Regions from separate parts of the Roseateles sp. 22389 genome, predicted to be linked through region 1. Evidence: predicted binding sites of a transcription regulator. Region 1 holds the regulator's gene; each other region holds the start of a gene.
What was found. The regulator LexA, encoded in region 1, represses DNA repair genes until DNA is damaged. The targets are predictions, from matches to a motif close to ACTGTATNNNNATACAGT.
Positions count from the first base shown of each region.

Region 2: the regulator LexA is predicted to act here: its motif matches at 2,885-2,902, upstream of ruvA (Holliday junction branch migration protein RuvA).
Region 3: the regulator LexA is predicted to act here: its motif matches at 1,044-1,061, upstream of ACTJKJ_RS08200 (putative DNA modification/repair radical SAM protein).

Region 1 is NZ_JBQEOF010000004.1:105,687-110,319, reverse strand. It holds gene ACTJKJ_RS07380 (LamG-like jellyroll fold domain-containing protein) at 1-953, shown strand, start outside; gene ACTJKJ_RS07375 (MarR family winged helix-turn-helix transcriptional regulator) at 1,184-1,690, shown strand; gene ACTJKJ_RS07370 (organic hydroperoxide resistance protein) at 1,731-2,165, shown strand; gene ACTJKJ_RS07365 (asparaginase) at 2,304-3,236, opposite strand; gene lexA (transcriptional repressor LexA) at 3,351-4,028, shown strand; gene ACTJKJ_RS07355 (helix-hairpin-helix domain-containing protein) at 4,046-4,351, shown strand; tRNA gene ACTJKJ_RS07350 (tRNA-Asp) at 4,444-4,520, opposite strand; tRNA gene ACTJKJ_RS07345 (tRNA-Asp) at 4,623-4,633, opposite strand, start outside.
Region 2 is NZ_JBQEOF010000018.1:89,091-93,723, reverse strand. It holds partial or broken gene ACTJKJ_RS21325 (PhoH family protein) at 1-451, opposite strand, end outside; gene ACTJKJ_RS21320 (sensor histidine kinase) at 544-2,022, shown strand; gene ACTJKJ_RS21315 (response regulator) at 2,182-2,835, shown strand; gene ruvA (Holliday junction branch migration protein RuvA) at 2,946-3,515, shown strand; gene ruvB (Holliday junction branch migration DNA helicase RuvB) at 3,544-4,608, shown strand.
Region 3 is NZ_JBQEOF010000004.1:299,868-304,500, reverse strand. It holds gene ACTJKJ_RS08205 (LysM peptidoglycan-binding domain-containing protein) at 1-915, shown strand, start outside; gene ACTJKJ_RS08200 (putative DNA modification/repair radical SAM protein) at 1,085-2,482, shown strand; gene ACTJKJ_RS08195 (TIGR03915 family putative DNA repair protein) at 2,479-3,390, shown strand; gene ACTJKJ_RS08190 (acyltransferase family protein) at 3,484-4,633, shown strand, end outside.

The sequences.
Region 1 (4,633 bases):
TGGCGATCGCGCCCAGCTTGTCGGGACGGGCCCGAGAAGGCGCGGCGGAGCTGAGCTGGTGGGGCAGCGCCGGCGCGCGCAGCTACGACGTCCTGCGAGCCGGCCAGTCCGGCGGCCCGTACGCTCCGGTGGCCACCGGCATCTCGGATCTGCCCACCTACCTCGACCGGCCCGCCCAGGGCGGGGAGTACTACTACGTCGTCGTCGGCCGCGACGCTTCCGGCAGCACGACCAACCGCTCCAACGAAGTACGGATCAACACCGGGGCCGCGAAGCTGCGCGCCACGCTGAACTTCGGCAGCGACACCGGCAGCTATGAACACGATCCGGCCAGCGGTCGCGTGGTCGGCCGATTGGTGGGCGGCGCGGCACGGGTCACCAGCAAGCTGGGCCGGGCCGTCGACCTCGACGGCAAGACCGGCGCCATCGAACTGCCCGACGAGATCCTGCGGAGCACCGGCGACTTCTCGTTCGCGACCTGGGTCTACTGGCGCGGCGGATCCGGCAATCAGCGCATCCTGGACATCGGCATCAACTCGACCCGCTACATGTTCCTGACACCCTCGGCGGGCGGCGCGCTGAAGGCCTCGATCAGCCTGTACAGCTGGGCCTACGACGGCCAGGATGCCGTGACCGCCCCCGCGCTCAAGACCAACGAATGGCACCACGTCGCCATCACGCTGTCGGGCACCGGCTGCGCCACCTCGAGCGGCCCGTTGTGCGCCGCGGGCCAGGGCGGCAACACGATGACGCTCTACCTCGACGGCAAGCAGGTCGGACAGACCCGCGGCGTGCTCTTCACGCCCGGCGATCTGGGCTACACCCGCAATAACGCCCTAGGGCGTTCGCAATACACAGGCGACCCGCTCTTCAACGGCATGCTGGACGACGTGCGCTTCTATGACGGCGCCCTGACCGCGGCGGAAGTGGTGACGCTCTACCAGCAGCGCTAAGGGCGGTCCGGCCCGCCCGGCTTTGCTGAATCACCCCTTCCCGGCCCCCCCGCTTTCCGGGATCGCCCCGCTCCGGTTTCCCCTCGATCGATTCCGCCAATCGATGGGAAAGACCATTTCAATTGTACGCAATTGAATTGCTCGCTAAAGTTCACCCCATGCCGAAGACGAACCACCCCGGCCCCCATGACGTCGCCGCCCCGACCGGCGCCGCTGGCGGCCAGCCCTCGATGCCCGCCGGCACCGACTGGCTGAAGCTGGACGTTCAGCTGTGCTTCGCGCTGTATTCGACCTCGCTGGCGATGACCAAGCTCTACAAGCCCCTGCTGGCGCCGCTGGGCCTGACCTACCCGCAATACCTCGTGATGCTGGTACTGTGGGAAACGGAGGGCCTGGGCGTCTCGGAGCTGGGACAGCGTCTGAGCCTGGATTCCGGCACGCTCACACCGCTGCTGAAGCGGCTCGAGGCCAGCACGCTGATCGAGCGCCAGCGCGCCCGCGGCGACGAGCGCCGCGTCGAGATCCATCTGACCGCCGCCGGCCGCGCATTGCGCGATCAGGCGGTCGGCATTCCCGAGCAGTTGGCCTGCGCCAGCGCCTGCGGGCCGGCCGAGCTCGAATCGCTGACACGCCGTCTGCAGGCCTTGCGCACCAACCTGCTGACCCATCTCGCCGCCAATTCCGCCGCCGATCCCGCCGCGCTCACCGAGAGCGATGCCGAGGACGGCAATCCCTGACCCCCAAGCGTTCTTTCCCCTCACCACCAAGGAGCCCCACATGGCCATCGAAAAAGCCCTCTACACCGCCACCGCCACCGCCACCGGCGGCCGCTCCGGCACCGCGCAATCGTCGGACGACCGCCTGAAGGTCCAGCTGTCCACGCCCAAGGCGCTGGGCGGCGACGACGGCGCCGGCACCAACCCGGAACAGCTGTTCGCCGCAGGCTATTCCGCCTGCTTCATCGGCGCGATGAAGGCCGTCTCGGCCCGCAACAAGGTCGCCCTGCCGGCCGAAGTCTCGATCACCAGCGAAGTCGGCATCGGCCCCCACGCCAACAAGCCGGGCGCCTTCGGCATCGCCGTGGCGATGAAGATCTCGGTGCCGGGCATGGACCGCGCCCAGCTGGAAAAGCTGGTGGCCGACGCCCACGAGGTCTGCCCCTACTCGAACGCCACCCGCGGCAACGTCGACGTCACGCTGACGATCGTCTAAGCCTTCCGCGGCGCCCGGTCACCACCGGGTCGAGCACAAAGAAAAGCGCCGGTCATGCCGGCGCTTTTTCATTCATGGGTCCAGCCGTCGACGCTTCGCTCCGTCGCGACCGACGAAGCCACTCGCGACGGCTGTGGTTCAGCGTTGCAGCAGGCTAAGCATCAACTCGACGCGCGCCGCCCACGGCGACAGCGCGGCGGCGGGCTCATCGCTGGCGCCCACGATGCGTCCCTGCGCGCACCGCGTCGTCCGCCACACCGGCACGCCGGCCTCCTTGAGCGCGCGCACCGGCGCCTCGAGCGCCTGATTCACCGTGCCGTTGCCCGTGCACGCCAGCACCAGCCCCTGGAGACCGGCCGCTCGCCAGGCTTCGAGCGACCGCGCATCGGCGCCCGCATGGCTGGCGAGCACCTCCACCCAGGGCCACTGGGCCGCGTTCTCCGGCAGCAGCGCCGCGCCGAGCGCCTCGCCCGCCGGCCAGTCGCGGAAGCGCCGCACGACGCCCTCCTCCACCACGGCCAGCGGCCCGGCGTCAGGCCCTGCCTCGAAGGCGTCGAGCCGGTAGCTGTGCGTCTTGCGCAGTTCGAGCCCGGACCAGACCTGGCCCGCCACGACGGCGATGACGCCTCGCACGGCTTCGCTCTCGGCAACGGCGACGGCGTCCAGCAGGTTCTGCGGACCATCCGCCTGGATGGCGGTCGCCGGCCGCATCGCGGCGGTCAGCACGACCGGCTTCTCCGGCGCCAGCACGCGCTGCAACAGGTAGGCGGTCTCTTCCAGCGTGTCGGTGCCGTGCGTAATCACCACGCCGCGGACCTCGGGCCGGTCCAGGTGCTCCCGCACCCGCTTCGCCAGCCGCGCCCAGGTGGCGTGATCCATGTCCTTGCTGTCGAGCTGGGCCAGCTGTTCAGCCTCCAGCGACTTCGCCGCGAGCGCCGGGACCGCCTTTACCAGCGACTCCACCGATAGCGAACCCGCCTTGTAGCCGACGTTGTCCGTGGCGCTGCCGGAGGCGCCGGCGATCGTCCCGCCGGTGCCGATGATCACGAGGGTCTGGGGCGCACTTTGCAATTTGTCGTCTCCTGTATAAAAATCCAGATGCTGGATGGATTCTCAGGCGGCTTTCGAACCCTCGAAGCCGTTTTGCATTCCAACCAGTCCTCCATGGAATAAAGGCCTGTGCTCGTGGATACACCGCCCAAACTCACCGCCCGCCAACAACAGATCTTCGATCTGGTCCGCGACAGCATCGAGAGCACCGGCTCGCCGCCCACGCGCGCCGAGATCGCGCAGCAACTCGGCTTCAAGTCCGCGAACGCCGCCGAAGAACACCTGCAAGCGCTCGCCCGCAAGGGCGTCATCGAACTGGTGGGGGGCACCGCGCGCGGCATCCGCCTGCCGTCGACCGCGCTGCGCCAGGTCAACCGCGCCCGGGAGCACAGCCAGTTCGCCCTGCCGTTGGCGAGCCTGGCGCAACTGACGCTGCCGCTGGTCGGCCGGGTCGCTGCCGGCGCGCCCATCCTCGCCGAGGAACATGTGGAGCAGCACTATAGCGTCGACCCCTCGATGTTCGCGAAGGCGCCGGACTTCCTGCTGCGCGTGAAAGGCATGAGCATGAAGGACATCGGCATCATGGACGGCGACCTGCTGGCCGTGAAGAAGATCAGCGAAGCGCGCAATGGCCAGGTCGTCGTCGCGCGCCTGGGTGACGAGGTCACCGTGAAGCGCTTCCAACGCCATCCGGACGGCATCCGACTTCTGCCGGAGAACGCCGATTTCGCCCCGATCGAGGTCACGCCGGATGAGCAGTTCGCCATCGAAGGCCTGGCCGTCGGATTGATCCGCTCCGGCGGGTTTCACTGAGCGGGTACGAGTGCCGCATGGCTGCGCGAAAGACGCACACGAAAGCGGCTTCGGCCGCTGAATGCCTCACGCTGCGGCAAATTCCCAACATCGGTCCCGCGATGGTTCGGGATTTTGAATCGATGGGGATTCGGCAACCTGCGGACCTCATCGGCGCCGATGCATTTGCGCTCTATCAGCGGATTTGCAAACTGACCGGCCAGCGCCACGATCCCTGCGTGCTGGATACCTATATGGCGGCCGTCGATTTCATGAACGGCGCCTCGCCCAGAGATTGGTGGAGTTATACCGCCCAGCGCAAGCGCGAGTATCCGGACCTCTGAATATTCCGCGGGCGTGACCCGCCTTAACCAGAATGAGACCAGAACGGGCAAAGAAAAAACCCTGCCGAATTGCATCGACAGGGTTTCAATATTGGCGGAGTGGACGGGGCTCGAACCCGCGACCCCCGGCGTGACAGGCCGGTATTCTAACCAACTGAACTACCACTCCAGATACGACGCTGTTGAGCGCGTCGATATCGTTCGCGAACAAGTTTCGCTGCAAGCCAACGGATCCATTCGGAACCGCGATGCAGCCAAGCCTTGTCAAACTTGGCGTCCCCT
Region 2 (4,633 bases), on a different contig from region 1:
CGCAAGCCACCGCGAGGAAGGTCTTGCCGGTGCCCGCCGGGCCGATGCCGAAGCTGATGTCATGCGACAGGATCCGGCGCAGGTAGTGATGCTGGTTGGCCGTGCGCCCGGCCAGGTCGGCGCGGCGCGTGCGCAGCACCACGTTGTCCTCGTCGTCCGGCGTGGCCGGGCCGGACCGGGCCGGCGCGCCCACGTCGTTGGCCGCCTCGACGATCGCCAGCCGCAACGTCTCGCCGGGAATGGCCCGGTCGGCCCGCGCGTAGAGCGCCTCCATCAAGGCCAGCGTGCGCTGCGCCGCGGCGCGTTCGCCCTCGATGTTGAAGTGCTCGGCGCGATGGGTGATCCGCACGGACAGGGCCGCCTCGATCTGGCGGAGGTGCTCGTCCAGCGGGCCGCACAGGTGTGACAGGCGCCGGTTGTCGGCGGGGGTGAAGGCGTGGCGCAGGTTCAAGGCGGAGGAAGCTCCGTATTCAGGGGGGTTGAGGGCGGTATTGTCGCGCGTCGATGTGCCACGCGCGTGCCGCGCCTGCACAATCGCGCCCCATGCACCGGACCACAGAACAACACGGGGAGGCCGCCGGCCGCAACTCGGCCGCGGCGGCACCGGGCGCCGCGAGGCAGTTCGCCGCCGGCACCGCGGCCGCCCTGACCCTGGCGGTGCCGGTCTGCCTCGCCCAGGTGGCGGGCGCCGCGGCCGCCAGTGGCGAGGGCATCTCCACCTGGTCCTTCGCGACGCTCTGGAGCAAGCTCGCGCCGCAGCTGGCTTACGGCCTGCAATCCGCGCTGGTGTTGATGGCCTTCGCGCTGGGCCTGCTGATCTGGCAGCGCCGCGCCCAGCGCCACATCGCCTGGCTGCTGGCGCTGATGCCGGGCTGGGTGGTCATGGTCGGCCTGTCGCCGCTGTCCTCCTGGCAGACGGCGATCGCGGTGGTCCTGGCGCCGTGGCTGCTCTGGTGCGCGGTCCATTACCTGATGCGTCGCACGCGGCGCCGCGACCGGCGCCTGCATCGCCTGCTGCTGGCGCAGGCCCTGCTCTTCCCTGCCGCCCTGCTGCTGCCGGTGCCGGCTTCGCGCGTGGCCGGCTTCGCGCTGTGGTGGCTGGGTGCCCAGTTGCTGGTGACCATGGGATGGCATCTCTGGCAGCTGTGGCAGGACATGTTCCTGCCGACGCTCGAGGAGCGCTACCCGCGCTTCGACTTCGTCCTGAGCTGCGTGCTGATCGGCTTCGGCGCGCTGGCGGTGCTGTCGGCATGGTTCCTGCCGGGCAGCGGGCTGGCCGGCATCCTCGGCCCGCTGTCGCTGCTGGGCCTGGGCCTGCATCGCGTGCGCGAGTTCGCCCGGGCGCTGACGCAGGCCGAGCTCGCCGTGCTGCAGGGGGAGCTGCGCCTGCAGGAACGCATCGCGGAACTGGAGCGCCATTTCGACCAGGTCGCCGAGGCCAAGCTGGAGCAGGTCACCGAGCGCGAGCGCAAGCGCATCGCCGCCGACCTGCACGACGACCTCGGCGCCAAGCTGCTGACCATCGTCCACACCAGCGAGTCGGACCGCATCTCGACGCTGGCGCGCGAGGCGCTCGAGGAAATGCGGCTGTCGGTGCGCGGCCTGACCGGCAAGCCGGTCCAGTTGCTGGACGCGCTCGGCGACTGGCGCGCGGAGGTCGTCTCCCGGCTGGCCCAGGCCAACATCCTGGCGGAATGGAAATCGCCGGCCGAGGACATCGAGCACACCTTCCCCGCGCGCGCCTACGTGCAGACCACGCGCATCCTGCGCGAATCGGTCAGCAACATCATCAAGCACAGCGGCGCGACGCATTGCGTGATCAGCTGCTCGGCCCAGGACGGCTACTTCTCGGTGGTGATCCAGGACAACGGCCAGGGCATCCCGCTCGAGCTGGAAGGTCGCCTGGACAAGGGACACGGCATGGCCAGCATGAAGGCGCGCGCCAAGCAGATGCATGGCCAGTGCCTGGTCGAATCCGGCCCCGGCTGGGGCACGGTGATCCGGCTGACCATCCCGCTTTGAGGCGCGCCGGCTGCAAAGCCGCCTGCGGCGTGATCCATTGCCGACGACGCCACACTCCGGCGCCGATCCGGATGGTCAGCCCGCCGAGAAAGCCGTACCGTTGCAAACACCCGCCAGGCAGCCTGCCGGCGCCTCATTCCTGAGCAAGAATCCCGCGCCATGAACCACATCCTGCTGCTCGAAGACATTCCCGAAATCCGCGCCTGGCTCAAGGTCCTGGTCAAACAGGTCTTCGCCAACGCGGTGGTCACCGAATGCTCGCGGGTGCAGGACGCGCTGCAGCAGGTCAGCACGCAGCGCTTCACGCTGGCGCTGCTGGACCTGGGCCTGCCCGACGGCTCCGGCGTGGACGTGATCTCGGCGCTGCGCGAGAAGCAGCCGGAGGTCCAGTCGGTCATCGTCACCATCCACGACGACGACGAGCACCTCTTCCCCGCGCTGCAGGCCGGCGCCTTCGGCTACCTGCTCAAGGAGCAGTCGCGCGAGCTGCTGGTCGAGCAGCTGCAGCGCATCAGCCAGGGCGAGCCGCCGCTGTCGCCGTCGATCGCGCGCAAGGTTATCGCCTACTTCACCTCGCAGCGCCGGCCGCAGGCGGCGCAGGTGTTGCACGAGGTCTCGCTGACCGACCGCGAAACCGAGGTGCTGCTGCGCGTGGCCAAGGGCTTCACGCTGCCGGAGATCGGCGTGCAGCTGGGCCTGTCGCGCCACACGATCGCGGACTACGTCAAGCAGATCTATCGCAAGCTCAATGTGAGCTCGCGCGCCGAGGCCGCGTTGGAAGCGCAGCGCCTGGGCCTGTTCGGCCGCAACTGAGCGCCGCGCCGGCCGCGCGCCGGGCGGGGTTCTCAGGCCTCGGGAAAATACTGGACAAACATCCAGCGAAACGCCCGCCGGGCGCCGCCGAACGCGGATAATCCGCGCCCATGATCGGCAAGCTCACCGGCGTCATCGCGGAAAAGTCGCCCCCGCAGGTTCTCATCGACGTGCAAGGCGTCGGCTACGAAGTCGACGTGCCGATGAGCACCTTCTTCAACCTGCCGAACCTGGGCGAGCGCGCCACGCTGTTGACCCACCTCAGCATCCGCGAGGACGCCCATGTGCTGTTCGGCTTCCTCACCGCCGAGGAACGCGCCACCTTCCGCCTGCTGATCAAGATCAGCGGCGTGGGACCGAAGATGGCGCTGTCGCTGCTGTCGGGCATGTCGGTCGGCGACCTGGCGCAGGCGGTGTCGCGTCAGGAGGCCGGACGGCTGGTCAAGGTGCCGGGCATCGGCAAGAAGACCGCCGAGCGGCTGCTGCTGGAACTCAAGGGCAAGCTCAGCCCCGACCTGTCGCAGCCGGTGGCGATCGCGAACGACGCGCAGGCGGACATCCTGCAGGCGCTGGTGGCCCTGGGCTACAGCGAAAAGGAAGCCGGCGCCGCGCTCAAGACGCTGCCGGCGGACGTCGGCGTCAGCGACGGCATCAAGCTGGCGATGAAGCACCTGTCATGATCGGCCCCCAGCCGCCCCGCCCCTCGCCATGAGCATCCAGACCGACGACTTCACCCCCGCGCCGCAGCAGGCCCGCCTGATCAGCGCCCATCCCGCCTCGCCCAACGAGGACGCGATCGAGCGTGCGCTGCGGCCCAAGCTGCTCGATGAATACGTCGGCCAGGCCAAGGCGCGGGAGCAACTGGAGATCTTCATCGGCGCCGCCAAGAAGCGGCGCGAGGCGCTCGACCATGTGCTGCTGTTCGGGCCCCCCGGCCTGGGCAAGACCACGCTGAGCCACATCGTCGCCGCGGAGCTGGGCGTGAACCTGCGCCAGACCAGCGGGCCGGTGCTGGAGAAACCCAAGGACCTGGCGGCCATCCTGACCAACCTCGAGCGCAACGACGTGCTCTTCATCGACGAGATCCACCGGCTGTCGCCGGTCGTCGAGGAAATCCTGTACCCGGCGCTGGAGGACTACCAGATCGACATCATGATCGGCGAGGGCCCGGCGGCCCGCTCGATCAAGCTGGACCTGCAGCCCTTCACCCTGGTCGGGGCCACGACGCGCGCCGGCATGCTGACCAACCCGCTGCGCGATCGCTTCGGCATCGTGGCGCGGCTGGAGTTCTACACCGCCGACGAGCTGCAGCGCATCGTGACGCGCTCAGCCTCGCTGCTCGGCGCGGCGATCGAGCCGGCCGGGGCGCTCGAAGTGGCGCGGCGCTCGCGGGGCACGCCGCGGATCGCCAACCGGCTGCTGCGCCGCGTGCGCGACTACGCCGAGGTCAAGAGCGACGGCACCATCACCCGCACCATCGCGGAGAAGGCGCTGGCGATGCTGGACGTCGATCCGCTGGGCTTCGACCTGATGGACCGCAAGCTGCTGGAGGCGGTGGTGCACCGCTTCGACGGCGGCCCGGTGGGGCTGGACAACGTCGCCGCCGCCATCGGCGAGGAGCCGGGCACCATCGAGGACGTCATCGAGCCCTATCTGATCCAGCAAGGTTTCCTGCAGCGCACGCCGCGGGGACGGATCGCGACGCTCGCGGCCTATCGCCACCTCGGCGTGGCGCCGCCCAAGCAGGCGGGGCAGCTGTTCGACCTCGAGTAATCGAATCAGGGGATCGGTCACGGGA
Region 3 (4,633 bases), 190 kb from region 1:
TCGGTGCTGCTGCTGAGCCTGGCCCTGGCGGCCTGCCAGACGCCCGCGCCCGCGCCGCCGCCGCCCGAACCGGTGGTGACGGCGCCGCCTCCGCCGCCCCCGCCGCCGGAGCCGGTCCCGCCGACGCCCGCCGAGCAGGCCCTGGCGCAGAAGACCGCGATGCAGTCGATCGAATTGCTGGAAGCCGGCCAGGAAGACCAGGCCCGCGCCGAGTTGCATCGCGCGCTGCAGCTGGATCCCGGCAACAAGCTGGCCAACAGCCTCATGAAGCAGATCACCGCCGACCCGGTGGCGCTGCTGGGCCGCGAGTCCTTCGCGTACACGGTGCAGTCCAGCGACACCCTGTCGCGGATCGCCGGCCGCTTCATGGGCGACATCTACGCCTTCTACATCCTGGCCCGCTACAACGACATCCGCGTGCCGCGCCAGGTCGCCGGCGGCCAGGTGCTGCGCATCCCCGGCAAGCCGCCGGCGGGTCCGCTGTATCCGCGCCCCTCGGCGCGCCCCGATCCGAAGGCCGCCGCGCCGGCCGCGCCGCCCGCGACCGTGGCCGCCGCTCCGGCGCCCGCCGCCCCGCCCGCGCCGCCGCCCGTGGCCGAGCTGTCGCCCGGCGAGAAGGCCATGCGTGCCGGTGATGCGCACGAGCGCGCCGGCCGCATGGACAAGGCGCTGGAGGAGTTCCGCCGCGCCGAGGCCGCCGATCATCCCGGCGCCGCCGCCCGCATCGAGGCGCTGCGCAAGAAGCAGATCGCCCGGGCCACGCTGAACGCGCGCACCGCCTTCGCCAAGCAGGACCTGGCCGGCGCGATCCGCGGCTGGGACACGGTGCTGCAGCTCGACCCGGACAACGAGCTGGCCAAGCTGGAACGCCAGAAGGCCGTCACGCTGAAGGCCAAGGCCGACCAGCTGAAGTGACACCGCGCCGCTGCGACGGCGTCGGACACCCCAAGGAAGAGGCGCCGCGTGCGCCTCTTTTGCATGGGCGCTCGCCGGCGGAATCCCCTCGCAGGCGGCCGGTGAGGCGAGAGCTGGATGACTCAATTACTGTATATTCATACAGTTGTTTGTCATTCCCGCGCGCCCCATGGACCTCGACCGCAAGCTCGCCATCCTGGCCGACGCCGCCAAGTACGACGCCTCCTGCGCATCCAGCGGCACCGACCGGCGCGATTCCGTCGGCGGCGCCGGCATCGGCTCGACGGAAGGCATGGGCATCTGCCACAGCTACGCGCCCGACGGCCGCTGCATCTCGCTGCTCAAGATCCTGCTGACCAACCATTGCCAGTACGACTGCCTGTACTGCGTCAACCGGTCGTCGAGCAACGTGGCGCGGGCGCGCTTCAGCGTCGAGGAGGTCGTGCGGCTGACGCTGGACTTCTACCGCCGCAACACCATCGAGGGCCTGTTCCTCAGCAGCGGGATCATCAAGAGCCCCGACCACACCATGGAACAGGTGGTGCGGGTGGCGCAGACGCTGCGCGAGGTGCATGACTTCCGCGGCTACATCCACCTCAAGACCATCCCGGATGCCAGCGACGAGCTGCTGCGCCGGGCCGGCCGGTATGCCGACCGGCTCAGCATCAACGTCGAGATGCCCACCGAGGCTGGCCTGAAGCAGCTCGCGCCCGAGAAGGACACGAGCGCGATCCACCGCTCGATGGGCCGGCTGAGGCTGCACATCGACGAGGCCCGCGAGGCGCGGGCGTCAGCGGGGGGATCAACCGGCGGATCGACCGGTGGGTTGTCGGTCGGGTCAACCGTCGGGTCCACTGGCGCGACAACCGGCACGACAGCCGGCGAGGCGCCGATCCGCGTGATCCCGGGCGCCGCGCCGCGCCCCGCGCGGCCGCCCCGATTCGCCCCGGCGGGCCAGAGCACGCAGATGATCGTCGGCGCCGACGACAGCGACGACTGCAGCATTCTGCGCAGCAGCGCCGCGCTCTACGGGCGCTTTCGCATGCGGCGCGTCTATTACTCGGCGTTCAGCCCCATCCCCGATGCCGCGCGGGCCCTGCCGCTGAAGGCGCCGCCGCTGGTGCGCGAGCACCGCCTCTACCAGGCCGACTGGCTGATGCGCTTCTACGGCTTCGACCACGAGGAGATCGTCGACGACGGCACCGGGCTGCTGCGGCTGGACGTCGATCCCAAGCACGCCTGGGCGCTCGCGCATCCGGAGCGCTTCCCGGTCGACCTCAACCAGGCGCCGCGGGAACTGCTGCTGCGGGTGCCCGGCCTGGGCGTCGGATCGGTCGACCGGCTGATCGCCGCCCGTCGGCTGCGCCGGGTGCGGGCCGAGGACCTGCGTCACATGAAGCTGCCGGTGCGCCGCGTGTTGCCGTTCGTCATCGTCGACGGTCATCGTCCCGGCGCGGCGCTGCCGGCCGCCACACGCGCCAGTGGCGCAGCGCACGTCGACGCGGGCACGGGCGTGGTCGGGGGCGTTGTCGCGGCCGCTCCGGCACAGCTGGGGCTGTTCGGATGATCCGCGTGCGGCTCGATGGACCCGTCGACTTCGACGGCTTCCGACTCGCCGCCCGGCGCCTGGTGCTGGACGGCGTGGCGCCGGAGACCGTCGAGTGGACCACCGGCGAGGACGGCGGCGACCTCTGGTCGACCGCGGAGGACGGCGATGCGGATACTGCTGGCGCCGCCGGCGCCGCCAGCGCCGCCGAGTCCATCGACGACCGGTCGCGAAGGACCACGTCGGAGGCGCGCGCCGCGAGCGCCGCATTCACGGTGCCGGCCTCGTTCCTGTCGCTGTGCCATTCCGCCCTGCTGCATCGCGAGCCGCGCCGCTTCGAACTCCTGCATCGCCTGCTGTCGCGCCTGAGGACCGATCCCGCGCGCTGGCACGACCGTTTCGACGAGGACCGCCGCCACGCGGAGCGGCTCGCGCGCGAGGTGCGGCACGAGATCCACAAGACCCATGCCTTCGTGCGCTTCGTCCCGGTCGAGGACACCGACGGCGAACGCCTGGTCGCCTGGTTCGAGCCCGAGCACCACGTGCTCGAGGCCGCCTCGCCCTTCTTCGCGCGGCGCTTCGCCAACCTGCGCTGGACCATCCTGTCGCCGCGCGTCTCGATGCACTGGGACGGCGTCCGGCTGTGCGCCGGCCCGGGGGCGCGGCGGGAGACGGCGCCGCCGCCGGACGCCGGCGCGGCGCTGTGGCTGACCTACTACCGCAGCATCTTCAATCCGGCGCGGCTGAAGCTGGCCATGATGACCCGCGAGATGCCGCGCCGTTACTGGGCCAACCTGCCGGAGGCCGCGCTGATCGAGCCGCTGGTCGCGCAGGCCGACGGGCGGGTGCGCGACATGCTGGACGCCGGACCGACCACACCGCGCCGCATTCGTCCGATCGTGCTACCACCCCGCGGCTCGACGACGTAACGCCCGTCACTCCCATGAGCGGCCGCGCCGACGCCAGGCGCCGCTAACATCCGCGCCGCCATCCTTCTCGGCGGCCTGGTGCCGCTGCTCCGCATGACCGACACCACGCCGCGCAACTTCGCCATCGACTGCCTGCGTGGCGTGGCCATCCTGCTGGTGGTGGTCCACCACCTGGCCCTGCCCTTCCGCCTGCCGCTGGCGCCCAGCCTGGCCGGAGCCTGGCTGCCCAAGCGCCTGATCGACGCGATCAGCTTCAACGGCTACGAGGCGGTGTTCATCTTCTTCGTGATCTCGGGCTTCCTGATCACGACCCGCCTGCTGGCGCGCGATGGCGACCTGCGCCGGGTCGACCTGCGCGCCTTCTACCGCGCCCGCGCCACGCGCATCCTGCCGCTGCTGCTGGTGATGCTGGCGTTGCTGTCGACCCTGGCCCTGCTGGGCGTGCCGGGTTTCGCGCCGGGCGAGCGGCAGTCGCTGGCCGGCCTGCTGGGCTCGGCGCTGAGCTTCACCTTCAACTGGTATGAAGGCCGCACCGGCTGGGCGCCGGCGGCCTGGGACGTGCTGTGGTCGCTGTCGATCGAGGAGGTCTTCTACGTCGGCTTCCCGCTGCTGTGCCTGGCGCTGCCCCGGCCGCTGCTGGTGGCGGCGCTGGTGGCGCTGGCGCTCGCCCTGGTGCCGCTGAGGTCGCTGGTCCCGACGAGCGACGAGGTCTGGTGGGAGAAGGCCTACCTGCCCGGCATGTCGGCGATCGCCTGGGGCGTGCTGGCGGCGCTGCTCGCGCGGCACTGGCGGCCGGGCGCGCGCGAGGCTCGCCTGCTCGCGGTGCTGGGCGGCGTCGGCCTGCTGCTGGTGATCGGCTGGGGCGAGCTCGTCCACCGCCATCTCTTCAAGGGCGGCATGTACGTCCTGTGCGTCGGCACCGCCGCGCTGCTGATCGCCGCGGTCGCGCATCCACCGGAGCCCCGCCGTGGCGGGCGATGGCTCGCCCGCATGGGCGCGCTCAGCTATGAGCTCTACCTGAGCCACATGCTGGTCGTGCTCGGCACGGTGGCGCTGTATCGCGCCGTGATGGGCGCGTCGCAGGCCTGGACCTTCGTGGTCTACGCGCCGGCGGTGGCGGCCTGCGTGCTGCTGGCGGGGGTGCTGGAGAAGACCGTGTCCGGTCCCCTGCTCCGCCGCTGGCGCAGCAGCAGGAGCAGGCCGCCGAGCGTCAGCATCGCCCGGGTCGCGGGCTCCGGCGCCG